Regions from separate parts of the Neobacillus sp. SAB-20_R2A genome, predicted to be linked through region 1. Evidence: riboswitches for the same ligand, from Rfam matches in the RefSeq annotation. Region 1 holds a riboswitch; each other region holds the start of a gene.
What was found. Region 1 has a riboswitch for thiamine pyrophosphate ahead of thiC (phosphomethylpyrimidine synthase ThiC). Riboswitches for the same ligand answer to the same signal wherever they lie in the genome.
Positions count from the first base shown of each region.

Region 2: another riboswitch for thiamine pyrophosphate. It lies ahead of V5M37_RS12220 (acetylornithine deacetylase); the one in region 1 lies ahead of thiC (phosphomethylpyrimidine synthase ThiC).
Region 3: another riboswitch for thiamine pyrophosphate. It lies ahead of tenI (thiazole tautomerase TenI); the one in region 1 lies ahead of thiC (phosphomethylpyrimidine synthase ThiC).

Region 1 covers NZ_CP145895.1:5,671,544-5,675,016, reverse strand. Annotated here, with positions in the region: gene V5M37_RS27705 (VanZ family protein) at 1-206, opposite strand, end outside; gene V5M37_RS27700 (peptidoglycan DD-metalloendopeptidase family protein) at 338-1,195, shown strand; TPP riboswitch at 1,556-1,668, shown strand; gene thiC (phosphomethylpyrimidine synthase ThiC) at 1,822-3,473, shown strand, end outside.
Region 2 covers NZ_CP145895.1:2,494,343-2,497,815, forward strand. Annotated here, with positions in the region: gene thiD (bifunctional hydroxymethylpyrimidine kinase/phosphomethylpyrimidine kinase) at 1-421, shown strand, start outside; gene thiE (thiamine phosphate synthase) at 418-1,059, shown strand; gene thiW (energy coupling factor transporter S component ThiW) at 1,067-1,576, shown strand; TPP riboswitch at 1,577-1,680, shown strand; gene V5M37_RS12220 (acetylornithine deacetylase) at 1,753-3,042, shown strand; gene tenA (thiaminase II) at 3,048-3,473, shown strand, end outside.
Region 3 covers NZ_CP145895.1:3,693,126-3,696,598, reverse strand. Annotated here, with positions in the region: gene V5M37_RS17880 (histidine kinase N-terminal domain-containing protein) at 472-1,578, opposite strand; TPP riboswitch at 1,791-1,900, shown strand; gene tenI (thiazole tautomerase TenI) at 1,962-2,663, shown strand; gene thiO (glycine oxidase ThiO) at 2,647-3,473, shown strand, end outside.

The sequences.
Region 1 (3,473 bases):
TTACCGCGTCTAAACGTCAAACATGCGAGGACTAGTAATACATATAAAATCGCAAACTCTATTAAATGCAATGATTCTTTAATAGTGTGGTCAATATTCGAATCGGGCAGGCGCACGAAGTGGTCCGACGGCAGGCTCGATTGGATAAAGATGGCTGCCATATAAAGCACGGGCAGGACCCGCAGCACCCATTTTAAAGCCTTCATGAAACAATTCCCCCTAAAAGTTTTTCAAAAAGATGCATAAAAACGCAGGCGATTACAAAAAATAAAATTTTTTTCAGACTAGTGTATATAATTCTAGTTATCTGTTCAGAATGATTGCTGAGGTGATGAAAATGAGAGAGGAAGAAAACAAACGATCTTCTCAAAGTTCCAGCGTAAAACGCTTTTTCAAGAAGCGTTGGGTATTTCCAGCCATCTATATCGCAAGTGCAGCAATCATTTTAACAGGTGTTCTTTGGTATCAGTCCAGTGCAGGAGACTCAGACAAATACGATTACAAGTCTACTGATATTACTGGCAAAAAGACCAACCCGCCTGCAGTTGAAGTTAACTCGGCTTTAGAAAACGTCAAAATGCCGGTGAAGGATGCAGCATCTGCGGTCATCAAGACAAAGTTCTATGATTTCAGCGGGAAAGCTGAAGACCAGGAAGCCGCATTAGTATTCTACGAGAACACATACAATCCGAATACTGGTGTCGACATCACCATGAAGGACGGCGAAACGTTTGATGTATTAGCATCACTCAGCGGAACTGTCACCCGTGTTGAAGAAGACGCGGTGCTTGGAAATGTCATCGAAATTGAACACGACAAAGGTATTGTAACACAATATCAGTCCGTGAAAGACATTAAAGTTGAAGTTGGCGACAAGGTGAAACAGGGAGATGTTCTTGCCAAGGCTGGGCAAAGCATGTTCAATGAAAAAGCTGGAACACACGTCCATTTTGAAATTCGTAAAGATGGCGTCGCGGTTAACCCTAGTAAGTATATCGACAAACCGGTAAGCACTTTACAAGAAGCGACTCCTTCAAACAGCAAGGAATCTATGCAAACAACTCCTAGCGAAAAAAAGCAGCAGGAGTTGGAGGATCCAGCTGGCTCCGACGACCAGTCTTCCGATAAGGAAACAGACGACGGCAAGACCAAAGAAGACGAGTCCACTAACTCAAAAGAAAAGACAAATTCTTAATATTGAAAGTATAAGGGGAAGGGGAGTACTTCCTCTTTTTTTTACGTTTTTTTTCAAAAAAAGAATCCGGCCGAGTGCCAGATTCCGCACATTAAGCAAAAAAATAGGACCCGGCCGATTGCCGGATCCAACACGATATATTAAAAGGGGGGGTTATGAAAAAGTGTGACTGAGATTGTCCTTTTCACACTTTTATCTTACCCTGCAGATATGAACAAACTATGAACAAAAGGTGAAAGTTTGAAAAACAGTTATGAGAATTATCTGTTCCGATAACCACAAAGTTTACCAAAAAGCTTTCCATTTCCAAAAATTTCTGATATATTTTGACTGTAAGATTATAACTTAATATTGTTTGAAATGCTCTACTGGGGGGGTCCGATGGCTCGGACTGAGAGAAGAATGCATAAATTCTTTGACCCTTTGAACCTGATCTGGATTATACCAGCGTAGGGAAGTAGTATCAAAGGTGTCCGTGTTTAATTTGGGTACCGCTACTTTTGGATGAAAAAATCAGGTTCTGTGCAAACAGAACCTTTTTGTATTGTCCTCCATTACTTTCCAGTAATGAACTGCGCTGTAACTCCCAGGGTGCAAAATCAAACCATTTTGAAGGAGGAAGTTACATGCAGAAGCAAGTGGAAGGGAACATCGAGTTAAAATCACAATTCACTGGAAGTAAAAAGGTATATGTCGAAGGGGCAAGACCTGATATTAAGGTTCCGATGAGAGAAATTCAACTTAGTCGAACCGTTGCTGCTTTTGGAGAAGAAGAAAATGAGCCTGTTCGGGTCTATGATACGAGCGGCCCCTACACAGATTCGAATTATCAGGTCGATATTCAAAGCGGACTTCCAGCATTGCGTAAGAATTGGATTCTCGAGCGGAATGATGTGGAGGCTTATGTTGGAAGAGAAATAAAGGCCAAGGATAACGGATACCATGAAGGGGACCAACGTGCAAACCTTGAATGGTATCCCAATGTAAATAAAACACCCCTAAAAGCTAAAACAGGAAAAAATGTTACCCAGATGCATTATGCCAAAAAAGGCATTATTACCCCTGAAATGGAGTACATAGCCATTCGTGAACATAGGGACCCGGAATTTGTTCGTGCGGAAGTTGCCAGCGGGAGAGCGATTATCCCAGCCAATATCAATCACCCGGAAAGCGAACCGATGATTATAGGACGAAACTTTCATGTGAAAATTAATGCAAATATCGGGAATTCGGCTGTTACCTCCTCTATAGAGCAAGAGGTTGAAAAAATGACGTGGGCAACTCGCTGGGGCGCCGATACCATCATGGATTTATCGACCGGAAAAAATATCCACACAACGAGAGAATGGATCATTCGCAATTCTCCCGTACCAGTCGGAACGGTCCCAATCTATCAGGCACTTGAGAAGGTAAATGGGATTGCCGAGAATTTAACATGGGAAATTTACCGCGATACGTTAATTGAACAGGCGGAACAAGGCGTCGACTATTTTACGATCCATGCCGGCGTTTTGCTGCGATATATTCCTTTAACGGCAAAACGGACAACAGGCATTGTATCCCGCGGCGGCTCGATTTTGGCGCAATGGTGCTTGGCTCATCATAAGGAAAATTTCCTCTATACTCATTTTGAAGAAATATGTGAAATCCTGAACCAATATGATATCTCTGTTTCTCTGGGAGACGGGCTCCGTCCAGGCAGTATTGCCGATGCAAATGATGAAGCACAATTCGCAGAGCTTGAAACGCTCGGAGAATTAACAGACATTGCCTGGAAACATGATGTGCAGGTGATGATTGAAGGGCCTGGTCATGTACCGATGCATATGATCAAAGAGAACGTCGATAAGCAAGTGGAAATTTGTAAAGAAGCGCCATTTTATACGTTAGGACCTTTAACCACCGATATCGCACCAGGATATGATCATATTACTTCAGCTATCGGAGCGGCGATGATCGGCTGGTTTGGAACGGCGATGCTCTGTTATGTGACACCCAAAGAGCATCTAGGCTTACCGAACAAAGATGATGTTCGGGAAGGAGTCATTGCTTATAAAATTGCCGCTCATGCCGCTGATTTGGCCAAAGGGCACCCCGGTGCACAAAAAAGAGACAACGCTTTATCGAAAGCCCGTTTCGAATTTAGATGGGAAGACCAGTTTAATCTTTCTTTGGATCCGGAGCGTGCAAGGGAATACCATGACGAAACATTGCCATCGGAGGGGGCAAAAACAGCCCATTTTTGCTCCATGTGCGGGCCAAAGTTCTGTTCGATGAG
Region 2 (3,473 bases), 2.8 Mb from region 1:
CAAAGTGGTTACCCCGAATATTCCAGAGGCTGAGGTCCTAACCGGGATGTCTATACGTACAGCAGAAGATAAGAAGGAGGCAGCAAAAAAATTACATGCCTTAGGGGTGCAAAACGTTGTGTTGAAAGGCGGCCATGATGAAAACCCTTCAGAATCAACAGACCTCCTCTTCGATGGAAAAGAATTCTATACTTTTACGAGTAAGCGAATTCCGACTAAGAACACACACGGCACTGGCTGCACTTTTTCAGCAGCGATTACTGCTGAACTGGCTAAGGGAGCAGATGTATATCAAGCGGTCATCAAGGCGAAGGATTTTATTCAGGCTGCAATTGAAGATGGGATTGCGATTGGACAGGGACATGGGCCGACAAACCATGGGGCTTACCGGAAAAGGATCATGGAGATGGTCCAATCATGATAAACTTACGAGAAGCCTTGAAAGTATATTTTATTATGGGAACAGCCAATTGCAGGAAGGACCCGGTTGAGGTATTGAAAGAAGCCATCGCCGGAGGAATTACCTTTTTTCAATTTCGGGAAAAAGGCGAAGGGGCTTTAATCGGGGAAGAAAAATATGCTCTTGCGAAAAAACTGCAAAGCCTATGCAAAGAACACAGAATTCCGTTTATCGTTAATGATGATCTTGAACTGGCAATCGCGCTTGACGCAGATGGGGTTCATATTGGTCAGGAGGATGAACCGGCTGTAACAGTCAGAAATCAAATTGGCGATAATAAAATTCTTGGTGTATCCGTTCATACACCGGAGGAGGCCGAAGAAGCACTTAGCGCTGGTGCCGATTATTTCGGAATTGGACCGGTTTATCCAACAAAAACGAAGGCCGATGCAAAGCCATCAAGAGGGACTGCACTGATCGAGGAACTGCGAAGTCAAGGAATTGCTGTACCGATTGTTGGAATTGGCGGGATTACAAGTGAAAATGCGGCAACTGTCGTGGAAGCCGGAGCGGATGGCGTTTCAGTTATTACCGCCATCAGCCTTGCCGATTCACCGCACTTAGCTGCAAAGGCTTTGCGAAAAAGTGTAGGGGAGTGAAGAGATCATGAAAAAAACGTATAAGCTTACGTTAACTGCTATGATGATTGCGATGGGGACTCTTTCAAGTAATTTGGTCGTGATTCCGATTGGCTTTACAAAGGTTTTTCCAATGCAGCATTTTTTAAACGTTCTTTCCGCGGTTCTGTTGGGCCCTTATTATGCCGTGGCCCAGGCCTTTTGTGTTTCCCTGCTTCGGAATATGATGGGCACAGGTTCGCTTTTTGCGTTTCCTGGAAGTATGGTCGGGGCATTTCTAGCCGGACTATTATTTTGGAAAACTAGAAAAATCTACTTTGCTGTTATAGGAGAAGTTATTGGGACGGGAATTCTTGGAGCATTGCTTTCCTATCCTATTGCAACCCTAATCCTCGGGCAGAAAGCAACTCTATTCGGGTTTATCCCATTATTTATTTTCAGTTCCTTTGCCGGAGCACTGCTTGGATTTGTGATTTTAACGATTTTCTTAAGGAAGAAAGTGCGGCTTGGCGAGAAAAATATCACAGTAACTAAATAGAACCTTCACTGGGGGAAGCCTAAAAGGCTTGAGATGGGCACAGCTCCGAACCCTTTGAACCTGAACTGGATGATTCCAGCGGAGGGAAGTGGACCGTCAGAACCCACTCTTACCTTTGCTATAAAGAGTGGGTGTTATTTTTTTAAAACCTAGAATAAATTTAGGAGGCTTTAGGAATGGTTGGTCTGGAAAATTTAATAGAAACGATCGGACAAGAAGTGGAAGCTAGGGAAGCCGAACTGCTTAAACTTTTGAGCGACCTAATTGCGTTTCCGACTGAAAGTCCTCCGGCCCGGAATACAACGGGAATCCAGGAGTTTCTTAAAAGCTATTTAGGAGACATGGGATTTCAAACCGATATGTGGGAAGTATATCCTGGGGATTCGAATGTGGTTGGAATTTTAAAGGGTGAATCCTCCGAGCAATATAGCAGCTTAATTGTCAACGGACATGTGGATGTTGCTGAGGTTGGCGACGAAAAGGAATGGGGGGCGGACCCGTTTTCTGCCAGAATCAAGGATTCCTATATATATGGACGCGGTGTTGCCGACATGAAAGGCGGTATTGCCGCATCCCTCATTGCTATAAAACTTTTAAAAGAGCTTGAGGTTCCGCTTAAAGGAGATTTGCAATTTCAGTCTGTTATTGGAGAAGAAGTTGGCGAGGCAGGAACGCTTGCTTGTTTGGAAAGGGGCTATTCTGCTGACTATGCAGTGGTAGTTGACACAAGCGATTTACATATTCAAGGGCAGGGCGGCGTCATAACCGGCTGGATAACGATTCAAAGCAAAGAAACCTATCATGATGGGATGAGGAGAAGGCTGATTCATGCCGGCGGAGGCATCAATGGTGCCAGTGCGATTGAAAAAATGACGAAAATCATCGAAGGCCTTCAAGACCTTGAACGCCACTGGGCTGTGACAAAGAGTTACGAAGGTTTTCCACCAGGTATGAATACAATTAATCCTGCTGTAATCGAGGGCGGAAGGCATGCTGCGTTTGTTGCCGACCGCTGCGCCTTGTGGGTTACCGTTCATTTCTACCCAGATGAAGATTACGAAGAGATTATAAAGGAGATTGAGCAGCATATTGGTGCAGTGGCAGCTGCGGATCCATGGCTTCGTGACAATCCACCGGAATTTGTTTGGGGCGGTAAATCTATGATAATCGATCGTGGTGAAATATTTCCTTCCTTGGAGCTTGATGTGGACCATTCAGGAACCCGAATGCTGGCAAGCGCCTTTGAAAAAACGCTTATGAAAAAGCCTGTACTCGATATGTCAACGACGGTAACAGATGCAGGCTGGCTTGGCCGTGCAGGAATTCCGACAGTTATTTTTGGGCCGGGAAAACTAGAGGATGCCCATGCTGTTAATGAGAAGGTCGAGATTCGGCAATTGTTAGACTTTACAAAAGTGTTAGCTCAATTTATTGCTGTCTGGTGCAACACACGAAAGGGGGAGTAAAGCCAATGAAATTTTCTGATCGGCTTTTTGAAAAAGTTAAGGGAATTTGGGAGAAAACACATAAGCATCCATTCGTAGTCGGGTTGGGACGTGGCGATCTTCCGGTCGAATCTTTTATCCGCTATATGAAGCAGGACTACGTGTTTCTTATTGACTATTCAAAGTTGTTTGCGTTTGGAACGGTGAAGGCGAGAGATGTTGAGACCATGGCAGCTTTTGCAAAGCTTTTAGATGAAACCTTACATGGTGAAATGGACCTTCACCGCGAGTATGCGAAACGGTTTGGAATTTCGGAACAGGATCTTGAAGGCACCGAAGCTACTCCGATTAATTTAGCTTACACCCGCTACATGTTAAATGTGGCTCAAAATGGTTCTTTGGAGGAATTAATATCAAGTCTGCTGCCATGTATGTGGAGCTATTGGGAAATC
Region 3 (3,473 bases), 2.0 Mb from region 1:
ATCATGAAAGATTGCGGTATCATAGAAAGGCTATATGTACCCGAACTGATGAATCATAGAAAAGTTCGGTATCATAGAAAGGTTATATGCGCCCGAACTGATGAATCATAGAGAAGTTTGGTCGCATAGAAAGGTTCTATGCACCCGAACTGATGAATCATAGAAAAGTTCGGTATCATAGAAAGGTTCTATGCGCCCGAACCGTTGAATCATAGAAAAGTTTGGTATCATAGAAAGGCTATATGCACCCGAACTAATGAAACATAGAAAAGTTTGGTCGCATAGAAAGGTTCTATGCACCCGAACTGATGAATCATAGAAAAGTTCGGTATCATAGAAAGGTTTTATGGGCCCGAACCGTTGAATCCATAATAGTTGGGCATCATAGAAAGACAAAATGCGCCCGACCAGCTTATTTTAACTGGTTTCTTTTTTTACAAAAAAAAACCGCCTTGGCGGTGCTTTTGAATTCTAATTATGTTTAATAGGAAATGTAAGTTGAAAGGTAGTTAAGTGATTATCTGACATACATTCTATTTCACCGTGATGTTTCTCAACAATATTCTTACAAACGAATAAGCCGATACCGGTACCTAGTTTCTTAGTAGTGAAGAAGGGTTCGAAAATTAAATGTACTGCTTCAGGATCGATAGTGGGGCCATTATTAGAAATACGAATTTTGATTTGGTGATCATCTATATTTGTTTGGATATCAATTTTCCGCAGATTTTCTTCTTCACACACAGCGTCAACTGCATTTATTAATAGGTTTAGAAAAACTTGTTTTAACTCATTCCTATCGCCAGTAATACAAATATCAGCATCGATATTTGTATGAATTTGGACATTGCCATCGACGATGCTTGGATAGAGGAAATCAAGCACATCTTCTATTAATAAATGGATGGTAATGTCTTCATTCTGGCTTTCTGCCAGCGTGTTTAGTTTTGATGTATGAAGGAACTGAGTAATCCTGAACTTAAGTTGATCTAATTCTTGGCTGACGACATCTAAATATGGTAGATTAGGATGCTCGTGCTTTAATAGTTTTATAAAGCCCATAACGGAAGTGAGCGGGTTGCGAAATTCATGAACAAAGCTAGAAGACATTTGTCCAAGAATCGCCAACCGGTCCTTATGTGTTTGAGAAATAAATAAATTTTGTTCTTGTAGTTTCTTATCTTTGATTTCGGTGTACTTAGAAACAGCGTAGAAACAGAATAAATCAAACTGTTTATTGACCAAGTCAATCGTTGGCTGCAGCTCTTCTGGTATGAGTCCGGAAAGGTTTAAATATTTAATAATTATACTTCTGCCCAGATTTACATTATAAACAAATTCCCCAATATTGACATTAGCCTCGACCCGTTCCAGGGCTACTTTGTGCGCCAATGATTTAACATCTTCATCAGAGAATCCCTTTAAAATTGAATTAGTTATGAGATGGTACATTAAATGACCATTCTTTAATATTAGCTCTGGATTATCCCGGTAATGATGGATAATAATTTGCTCTTCCCAAAAATGTATAAACTTTTGTTCATTCTCAATTAGAAATTGGCCTACTTTTTTATCCATACACAGCCTGCTTTCCACTATATTAAAGTGATTATAGCATAAAAATTTGATGCATGGGGACGGTTCTCGTGCCTCAAAATAGGTGTAAATAAGAAATATTTCAAAGCAATTTGATGAAATGTACGAGCAAATAAAGTTTGAAATGTTTGACTTTTTAGAATAAAATGTTACCATATATCCATATGAGGTAATCTTTTCAAATGAATATGAATCAAATCCGCTAGAGGTGCCTTTTTGAAAAGGCTGAGATTGAAGTGTGACTTCGGGACTCTATGAACCTGATCTGGTTAATGCCAGCGTAGGGAAGTGGACAACGGGATTTTTGGAGAGCAAAATTTTTATTTCTAAATTTCGGCCACTTTCTTACAAAAGGAAGTGGCTTTTTGTTTTGCCTGTTTTGCGCTTCCTTAGACCAGCGAAATCCATTCAAAGGGGGGAGTTGTATTTTTACTAGTCTAAAAGAAAAAGAGTTGCATCTTATATCCAATGGTAAAATGTCGATCCACCAATTGGCTGAAATAGCGAAGGATATTCATCCATTTGTAACTGCGCTACACTTGCGGGAAAAACAAAAATCAGCAAAGGAGCTTTTTCAAGCAGTCGAACTTTTAACAAATGTAAACGTCCCTCTATCAAAAATCGTGATTAACGATCGGGTAGATGTTGCAATCGTGGCAAAGGCCCTTGGTGTTCAATTAGCCTATCATAGTTTAGATACAGCCTGTGTAAAGGAGCATTTTCCTCAACTTAGGGTCGGGACTTCCATTCACTCTTATGAAGAAGGAAAAAATGCAAAGGAGAATGGAGCTGATTTCGTTCTATACGGTCATGTCTTCCCTTCGCAATCAAAACCAGGAAAGACCCCAAAAGGACTAGAGGAATTAACACGGCTGTCACAGCTGAACATTCCCGTGATTGCCATTGGCGGGATAACGCCGGAGAATACGGAAGAGGTCCTACAGGCAGGGGCAACGGGTATCGCTGTCATGTCAGGTGTTTTAGATGCTCGTGACCCCTTATTAGCCGTAAAGTCCTACATACATGCATTTAGAGATGGAGGTGGGAAATATGGATCATACATTTGATGTTGCCATAATTGGAGGTGGTGTTAATGGAGCCTCGATTGCCTATCAGTTATCAAAGCAAGGAAGAAAAGTCATCATTATTGAGAAAGAACAAATCGGCTGCCAAGCATCAAGTGCTGCCGCCGGAATGCTGGCTGCGCAAGCTGAACTTGAACATGACGGTCCATTATTCAAGTTGGCGATAAAAAGTCAAGCAATGTTTTCGGCTCTCGCTAATGAATTATTGGAAACTACTGGTGTGGACATCGAGTTTGTCAATAAAGGGATGTTAAAAATTGCAGAAACCGAAGACATAGCAGAAGAAGTAAAAAAACAAGTCACCTTTCAAAAGAAATGGGATCCAACCATAAAATGGCTGGATGCGAAGGAATTACAAGAAATGGAACCGTCACTTTCACCAAGCGTACCTGGAGCGATGTATCTCCCGAACGACGGGCATGTACAGCCTGCAAAGTTAACGCAGGCGTTCGCAACAGCGGCGGTCCATTTTGGTGCTAAAATACTTGAAAACACCGAAGTGCTATCTTTTCTTTATCAAAACGGTCAGGTGATAGGGGTGCAAACCACGAACGGAACCATCCTTAGTGATAACTTTGTTGTTGCGGCCGGTGCTTGGGCGGCCCAATTAATGCGTGAATCTGGTTTAGAGATGAATATGTATCCTGTTAAAGGTGAATGCTTTTCAGTTAAAACAGAAAGGCCAATTATCAATAGAACCATTTTTTCAGATAAACGTTGCTATCTTGTACCAAAAAAGAATGGAGAAATTTATATTGGTGCGACCATGATTGAACATACATTCGATAAAAA